DNA from 4 places in the Bacillus sp. DJP31 genome. Region 2 is predicted to be linked to each of the others. Evidence: riboswitches for the same ligand, from Rfam matches in the RefSeq annotation. Region 2 holds a riboswitch; each other region holds the start of a gene.

Evidence for each region. A riboswitch is a leader RNA that binds a small molecule or an ion and turns the genes downstream of it on or off. The one in region 2 is predicted to bind S-adenosylmethionine.
Region 1: linked by a shared signal. The riboswitch ahead of ACOI1C_RS19070 (sugar ABC transporter substrate-binding protein) and the one ahead of mtnW (2,3-diketo-5-methylthiopentyl-1-phosphate enolase) in region 2 are both predicted to bind S-adenosylmethionine.
Region 3: linked by a shared signal. The riboswitch ahead of ACOI1C_RS19675 (PLP-dependent aspartate aminotransferase family protein) and the one ahead of mtnW (2,3-diketo-5-methylthiopentyl-1-phosphate enolase) in region 2 are both predicted to bind S-adenosylmethionine.
Region 4: linked by a shared signal. The riboswitch ahead of metX (homoserine O-acetyltransferase MetX) and the one ahead of mtnW (2,3-diketo-5-methylthiopentyl-1-phosphate enolase) in region 2 are both predicted to bind S-adenosylmethionine.

What each region holds. Positions count from the first base shown of each region.
Region 1 is NZ_JBMERO010000029.1:33,108-35,309, reverse strand. Features, by position in the region: partial or broken gene ACOI1C_RS19075 (type II TA system antitoxin MqsA family protein) at 1-156, opposite strand, end outside; SAM riboswitch class I at 679-792, shown strand; gene ACOI1C_RS19070 (sugar ABC transporter substrate-binding protein) at 912-2,018, shown strand; gene ACOI1C_RS19065 (sugar ABC transporter ATP-binding protein) at 2,092-2,202, shown strand, end outside.
Region 2 is NZ_JBMERO010000008.1:113,869-116,070, forward strand. Features, by position in the region: gene mtnW (2,3-diketo-5-methylthiopentyl-1-phosphate enolase) at 1-1,006, opposite strand, end outside; SAM riboswitch class I at 1,091-1,207, opposite strand; gene ACOI1C_RS09835 (pyridoxal phosphate-dependent aminotransferase) at 1,278-2,202, opposite strand, start outside.
Region 3 is NZ_JBMERO010000032.1:18,668-20,869, reverse strand. Features, by position in the region: gene ACOI1C_RS19675 (PLP-dependent aspartate aminotransferase family protein) at 1-1,148, opposite strand, end outside; SAM riboswitch class I at 1,219-1,325, opposite strand; gene ACOI1C_RS19670 (homoserine dehydrogenase) at 1,331-2,202, opposite strand, start outside.
Region 4 is NZ_JBMERO010000032.1:15,861-18,062, reverse strand. Features, by position in the region: gene metX (homoserine O-acetyltransferase MetX) at 1-910, opposite strand, end outside; SAM riboswitch class I at 1,003-1,118, opposite strand; gene ACOI1C_RS19660 (hypothetical protein) at 1,274-1,612, opposite strand; gene ACOI1C_RS19655 (hypothetical protein) at 1,863-2,003, opposite strand; gene ACOI1C_RS19650 (thioredoxin family protein) at 2,063-2,202, opposite strand, start outside.

The sequences.
Region 1 (2,202 bases), on a different contig from region 2:
AATCTCTTCAAAGGATATTCCCATCCGTTCCATATATATCCTTTGAACTTTATGCATAATAGCTCCATCAAGTTGTTCATCAGGTAATTCCGATTCACAATGAGGACAAATGGCTACACTTGCATTTACTTCAATGGACTCTCCTTTATAGGCATATAACTCATTTTTTTTGAATTATGTTGTATGACTGCACCTCCTCCTGGCACATTTCACACCAAATGTTCTTAGACATTAGGATATCTATCCTTCTTACTATTTTATATTAGAATTTTCTTCTTTAACCTAAATTACCAAATTTAACCACCCCTCAGTGATATGATTTTATCCCCAGTCTCTATGAAAAGAAATACAGACACAACCACGTTTATCCGTCTTTAACTTTATGTATGCGTCAAAATTATTTATCTTCCTCTTAAAAACCCACACATCATTACCATCGTCCTTTTACGCCTTTTTAATCTTCATTCTATTTTTCATATATTTTTTGCGCTTATGTTCCCATTTTTGTTTTATGTGAGCGTTTTTTTAGGTTAGTTCATATTCGGTATTATTTGATACCGTATACTCTCATCTTACAAGAACGAATCATTCTTACATGTTATTATTTTTATATTGACATCCACCCCACAACCCATTAAAGTAAGGAATATAAATTTTCTTAATAATTAAATACGTAATCTCTTATCTAGAGAGGCGGAGGGACTGGCCCTATGATGCCCGGCAACCGTTCCATTTCATTATGGAATTGGTGCTAAATCCTGCAAAACATTTATTTGTTTTGACAGATAAGAGAGGAACATCCGATATATTGCGATGAAACCTCTCTTTGAGAGGTTTTTTTACGTTTAAACGCGTGAATCCTCTCCTAATCTAGTAACCACAAAATCAGAAATTAAAGGGAGACAATCAACATGAGAAATTCAATCATTAAAACAGCTTTCACTTCAGCACTAGCATTATCAATACTTTTAACAGGATGTTCGTCAGGTGAAAAGGCAAGTACAAATGAAAAAGTATCCTTTGAAAATGTACCAGAACGATTTGCAAATGGTGAAGGGGCGAAAATTAAGGTGATCCGCAAAATTGGTGGAGATGACCATACGGCTCAATTTTTAGCTGGAGCGAAGGAAGAGGGAGAAGCATTAGGCTTTGAAGTGGATGTGTTCACGGCTAACGGGGATTCAGCTAAGTTCCACGATGCGATTGAGCAAGCTTTAACACAGGATTATGATGGGTTTATTATTTCACACGGTGATGATGCCGCGACGGTTGATGGAGTTAAAAAGCTGACTGAAGCTGGAAAGAGTGTGGTAACTTTTGACTCGAACCCTGACATTGCAACGGTTGAAGGGGTGACGTTGACTTCTCAAAATGATGAAGAGTTAGCCAAATTAGCACTTGATCAATTGGTGAAGGAACATAATGGAGAAGCCAATATCGTGTACTTATGGGTTGATGGATTCCCTCCAATGGTCAGACGTAACGCTGTTTACCAAGATACGCTAAAGAGTAACCCTGGAATCAAAGAAGTTGAGCGTTTCGGTGTGGCGGCTGCTGATACATCTGTCCAAACTCAAAATGCAGTAGCTGCTATGCTAAACAAGCATCCAAAGGGTGAAATTGATGCGATTTTTGCCTCATGGGATGCCTTTGCGATTGGGGCAACACGTGCGATTCAAGAAGCAGGTCGTGACGAGATTAAAATCTATGGAATTGATGTTTCGAATGCAGATCTTCAAGAAATTCAAGCGAACCCAAGTCCATGGAAATACACAGCAGCAGTAGATCCCAAACTAATTGGTGCTGTCAATTTGAGATTACTAGCGAAGAAACTTGCTGGTGAAGAAACGCCCCCAACATATGATTTAGAAGCATCATTAATTTCCCAAGAAGATTTACGTAAATCAGATGGGGCCGTTAACATGGTCAACCTTGCTGACATCGTTGAAGGCTGGGGAACTTCTACTGCTTTTGAAGAAGAGTGGATGAAGGTATTAAAGGATCACTATAAAAAATAGCGTTTACCCGTATCGGGACACTCTCTTTACCTAGTAAAGAGAGTGTCTACTTTTATGAAGGGAGGAAAAAATAATGACGGCTACAGTACTTCGAATGAACAACATCTCCATTGAGTTTCCAGGTGTGAAGGCATTAAACAATGTGGATTTTGTAACAGAGACAGGCAAAGTACATGCCTTAATT
Region 2 (2,202 bases):
CAGAAGGCACTGGAAAAGTCTTCTTGAACAATTCGTTTATAGTCAGTTCAGCCGCAATTCCAAGTGCTTCTTCTCGCTTTAGCGCTACACTTCCGTAAGGAGAAGGAAACAGTGAAAAATCAGCACCCGCATATCTCAATAGCTTTCCTAGCAACAACGGATTTTGTATACCATAAAACTCTGATGGTGTGATGGCTCCACTTACTGCTGGATGAGCCATGATGGGTAAATCGATTTCTGGATCCTCAACCAATGCTTGTAAAACATCCATTCCATAAGCAAATACATTAAACAATAAACAATCAGCACCAAGTTCTCTAGCTCTTCTTGCTTTCTCTCTTAATTCAAACGTACGCCCCGATAAATTCACAGCATAAAGGGCTCGATGGCCAGTTGTCTCAAAAACTTCGTTTAGCACATTTTTACCGATTTCAATTCTATTCTCAAAAGGAGTGAGTGGGTTATCAAAAAGGATCTCATCATCCTTCACTAGATCCACGCCACCTAAAACTTGTTCCTTAAGTTGATCTTTTAGGTAGTGAATATCTCTACCAAGTACACCTTTAAAAATACTCATCACTAATGGTCTGTTAAAGACACCGAGCTTTGAACGAATACCCTCGATTCCAAATTTTGGACCAGGCATAGCACTCTTTACTTCAGCAGAAAAATCCAAATCTACTAATTTAACTTCTCCATCGAGAGATAGCTTCCCAAACACAGTTGTCAAAATAGCTGGGATATCGAGTGAAAAATTTTCTATCGGATAGGAGATTGTAACTATTCCACGTTTTAGTTTCTTTCCAAAATATTGGTTAGCCTTTTGACTATCCTCGAGCTCTTGTATGGAAAGAACTTCTCCTTTATGCCTTTTCAACTGTTCCTGCTGGAGTTTTGGAAGGTCGGTCCACGATCCAATCGTCAAACCAAGGGCAATACCTTCTGCTTTTTTGGATAAATCGTTTTTTGCGTCATGTATGAGATAAGTAGCTTTTATTCTTGTCAATTTCAACACCTCAATTTATAAAAAAACATTTTAAATGAAAAAAACCTCTTCAATAAGAAGAGGGTATCGTTTAAATTCACCGTCTCCTTATCTCTCAGCGCATAGCTGCAAGAATTAGCACCGTGCTTATCTAGACTGTGTATAGATAAATCGGTTGCCGGGCTTCATCGGGCTAGTCCCTCCGCCTACTCTTAATAAGAAATACTATTTAATTATTAAATCTTAATCAAATTAATTTGGATTATGACAGCTTGAGGGATTTTTGTCAATCCTAAAATATGTTCAAGGCTTTTATCCGATTCACTGCCTCAAGCAACCTATCTTCATCAGACAAAAGTCCAACCCTGACAAAGCCTTCTCCGTATGGACCAAATCCAATTCCTGGAGCTACTACAACATGAGCTTCCTCAAGTAAGTAATCTGAGAAACTCACAGATGTAAATCCTTTTGGAACCGGAAGCCAAGCAAAAAACGAACCTGAGGGTGCATCAACATCCCAGCCTATGCCCTTCAACCCTTCAATAAACGTATTACGTCTAGCTTCATAACGATCGACTAATTCATCTACACAATTCTGTGGAGATAATAAAGCAGTTGCAGCAGCAACTTGTATCCCACCAAACAAACTTACATACATATGATCCTGGAGGAGATTTATAGATTCAATTACACTTTCATTCCCCACTGCAAATCCAATTCTCCAGCCAGCCATATTGTAGGTTTTAGAAAGGGTATAAATTTCAATTCCAATATCCTTTGCACCCTCTATTTCAAGAAAGCTTATCGGCTTCTTTCCATCAAATCCTATTGCTCCATAGGCAAAATCATGAACCACACAAATGTTATTATCTTTGCATAACTGAACAGTTTCTTCAAAGAATTCCTTTGTAGCAATTGCCCCGGTCGGATTATTTGGGTAATTTAAAAACATTAATTTTGCCTTTTCTAACACCGCTTGGTCAATCTCGTTATAATCAGGTAAAAAGTCATTTTCAGCCTTTAAGGGCATAAACTCCATCTTTCCTCTTGCAAGTTCTACCCCTGACCAGTAATCAGGATAACCAGGATCCGGTACTAATGCGAGATCCCCTGGATTTAATAAGCACTGAGGTACTTCAACAAGTCCTGCTTTTCCACCAAAAAGGATGGCCACTTCTTTATCTGGGTCTAAGTTCACTCCGTATTCTCGTTTATAA
Region 3 (2,202 bases), on a different contig from region 2:
GCTGGGTGAATCACGAGAGAACGAGCATCTCCAACATTCGCTAAATGTGACCATAACGATAGCGAGTCGATAAAGGTCTTTCCTGCTTCTCTGCCACCTTTTATTCCAAATACAACAACAGCCCCGTCTCCATCTGTTAAGTATTTTTTTGCCAAGTTGTGTGTAGGATGTGATTCAAGTCCTGGATACGTTACCCATTCAACGGCTGGATGCTGAGCTAAATATTTGGCCACTTCTAGAGAATTTTTCGTATGTTTCTCCATACGAAGCTGAAGTGTTTCTAATCCTTGTAAAATTAAGAAAGCATTAAATGGACTTAAGCATGATCCAAAATCTCTAAGTAATTGAACGCGTAATTTGGTTATAAAGGCTAATGTTCCAAAGTCATTCGCATAAACAAGGCCATTGTAGCTCGGGTCTGGTTCCGTAAAGCCAGGGAATTTCTCGCTATTCCAATTAAAACGACCTCCATCAATAACTAAACCACCAACTGAAGTACCATGTCCTCCAATCCATTTTGTAGCAGAGTGGATGACAATATCTGCGCCCCACTTGATTGGCTTGCAAAGGGATGGTGATGCAAATGTGCTATCCACAATTAATGGAATACCAGCTTCATGGGCAATATTTGCCACTGCCTCAATATCTAAAACTTGTAAACTTGGATTACCAATTGTTTCAGCAAAAACAGCCTTTGTATTTGGTGTAATGGCTTTTCTGAAATTCTCTGGATCTGTTGGATCTACAAAATGAACTTTAATGCCGTACTTTGGCAACGTGACGGCAAACAAATTATACGTTCCACCATAAAGGTTAGTAGCTGCAACAATTTCGTCACCTGCATGTGCCAGATTGAAGATGGTTAAAGTGATCGCTGCCTGACCTGAAGATGTCGCAACAGCAGCTACCCCTTCTTCCAAAAGAGCAATTCTTTTCTCTAGCACATCGACCGTTGGATTCCCAATACGAGAGTAGATGTTTCCTGGCTCATCTAATGAGAATAATCGTTGTGCATGTTCCGTACTGTGAAAAACATAGGAAGAAGTTTGATAAATTGGAACAGCACGTGATCCCGTTGTAGGATCTGGCGCATGGCCTCCGTGTAGTAATAATGTTTCTAAACCGTATGAATGATTTGTCATAGTCATTTCCCCATTTCATTATTTTATAAAATAAAAACACCCTATCTAAGAAGAGGATGCCTAAGCAAATTTCCCCTTCCTATCTTTCAGAATTAAAACTCTGCTGGAATTAGCACCAGTTACACGGAATGTAATGGTTGCCGGGTTTCAAAGGGCCAGTCCCTCTACCTCTCTTGATAAGAAGACTATTAAATTGTGGTTTGTAACAGGTTAGGCGTATGCTCGTGGCTTTGAATGGAAAAGCCGGTTGTTGAAACTGGGTAAAATCTTAATTTTTCTTGCTTAAGTGTTTGCAAATAATTTAGTACATTCTCCTCCTTGCCTTGAAGCAGACTAGCAATAACATATCCAGTTTCGTTCTTGACCACATCTCTTTGCAAAAGCTTAGTGTTGAACTTATCTAATTTACTTGAGATAGAATAATTGTTTTTTAAGGCTTTTGAAGTAGTCTCTTCGATAACTGCTAACCAAACGGATGTTGGAGCGCCATCATGCTGATTCTGTGTATGGTAGCTTGACCGTGAATGCTCGGTTTTAGGTTTTTCTTGCTGTCGAATATAAACCAAGTCCTCTATCATTGCACTAGCTGTTGCCTTTGAACCTGCCCCAGGACCTTGTAAAAGAATTGTTCCCACTAAATCTGTTGTAATAACAATTCCATTGTTCACACCTTCAACATTGTATAAAGGATGTTCTGCTCCAACAAATGTAGGTTTGACTTCAGCAGTGATTTCTTCATTGTGCATTTGCAAAGTTGCCAGTAGCTTTAAGCGAAGTCCCAGCTTTTCTCCAAGCAATAGGTCGCTTGTCGACACTTGGTTAACACCTATTTTAACTGCATCCTCCCAACTGGGTTGCTCTTGATAAATAAGGTTACTTAATATCATGAGCTTATAAAAAGCATCTGTTCCTAAAACATCGTTCGAAGGATCTGCTTCAGCGTACCCAAGCTCCTGGGCTTCTTTTAAAACATCATCAAAGTTAGCTTTTTCCTTCCTCATTTTCGAGAGAATATAATTACTCGTTCCGTTCAAAATGGCTTCCACTTTTAAAATGCCAT
Region 4 (2,202 bases), on a different contig from region 2:
TATAACTAATCGCGATGACCTTCGAGCGAATCTCTTTTAAAGCTTGCTTCCAGCCTCCTCGTTCATGACCAATATTGTGGTGGTCCATTGCCTTGAGTAAATATAAATAGCTATTCGCATCAAATCTTTTTAAGAATTTCTCACCCTGATACTTTAAATAGGAGTCAATTTGATACGAACTTTCCAGATGATGATCACCCCAGCCATCCCGTTCCTCTCTTGAAAATCTTTGATTGAATAAGTCTGCTGAACGGTAAGAGATCATTCCAATCATCCTTGCTATACTTAGACCAAGCTCTGGATTGGCCTCATATTCTCCATTTTGCCACCGCGGATCATTTGTTATGGCATAACGCGCAATTGAATTATAGGCTATTCCAAAATCACTCAAGTAGGGAGAAGTCGCTAGCGGAAACAAAGTCTTCGCAAATTCGGGATAAAGAATTCCCCATTCAAGGACCTGCATACCACCAAGTGAGCCACCGATTATGGCATGAACCTTATGGATATTCAACTTTTCCAATGCTTGGTATTGACTGTTCACAATGTCCCTAACTGTCACAAACGGAAAAGAAGATCTATAAGGATTCCCATTTCCATCAAGGCTTAAAGGACCTGATGTCCCATTACAGCCTCCAAGTACATTCATCGTAATCACTTGCCATTTAGTTGTATCAATATATCCCCCATCACCAATGAGTCCAGACCACCATCCAGGCTGATCCCTTGTTCCGACCGAAAACTGATTACCCGTTAAGGCATGACATACAAGGATGACGGGAGAAGTTTTATGACCAATTCGTTCAAATGCAATGTAGACATCTGGAATGGTAATGCCAAGCTCGGTTGTAAAGTCCCCTATATTAATTTCGCCATATTCAGACGCTATTTCTTCCTTCACCTTCTGCATGACTCCTTCCCTTAAACTAATTGTACGTTTTAAAAATCCCCATTAAAAAAACCCACTTCAATAAGAAGAGGGTGAAAGTATACATTCATCTCTTCTTATCTGTCAGAGTTTTTACACTCTGCAGGAATTGGCACCGTGTTTTCAAGTAAACTTGAAAATCGGTTGCCGGGTATCATAGGGCCAGACCCTCCACCACTCTGGATAAGAAAACTCTATTCAATTAACGCTTCAGCTTGCTAATTCATCATTGCTATGAATTGACTATATCACAGCTCTTTTTTACCTGTCAAACTATTTTTTGAAAATTTTAAACCATCGAATTATAATCTGTTTTGATAAGAATTGTATGCACCTATTTATTAATTATGCTGAAAGTCTTTTCTCACATAGACAAAATAGGGTCTCTACTACTAATATATCCTTAAATTTCCCGGTGATTTTTATTTCACTTCTAGACTCCAGCTTTCTTAATCTTTCCTTCCCGGTGATGATGAGATTTACTGAATCCGAATTACCCTTAATCAAAATGTCAATTTGATCATGACAACTTTTATAAACCTTACAATGGCTAGCTGAAATTTGAAGATATAGGAGATTGTAATCATATTGAAAACAAATGATCATTGCTTCCTGTGGAAGAACTGGTTTCAGATGTGGTTCATTTAAAACAACCGCAGAAAATCTTTTAAGTAGCTCAATCATGTAACTCTCACTCCCGTTTTTATTCTACTTAGTGAATTCCACAGATTGAATTGAACTACCTTTATTTATCGTTCGACAGTTTATTAAGAGAAATACATAATCATACATATTTCTGTTTATTTCCTGAGAAATATGTCATTTGTTGAGAAAATTAGGCAGGACTTACAGAAGGTTTGACAGATTGAACGATTACTTAACAAATTCCAATAGAAAAGGAAAAAAGCATCCACCAAAATTGGTGAATGCCCTTCTATGCTGTAAATTGTTGGTGAAACCTTGTTTTCAAATGCTTTCTTGCTCGAAACATGTTGATTTTAACCTTACCCGCGCTCATAATTAGAAAACTTGCTATCTCCTTCTCTTTCCAGCCTTTGTTTATTTTAAGGTGAATAATTTCTTGTTGAACATTCGAAGTGAGGAAATTTCATAATAAGTAATCTACAAGTACTTTCAAATGTTTTTCAGTTCTGTATACAGAAAGTCAACCGATTGAAACGCAAATATTCTCTTTTTTAATTGTCCCTCTTTAAATAGCAAAAGACATGGTACACTTTGAATCTCCAATTGTTCTGAGATCTTTGGTATATAAT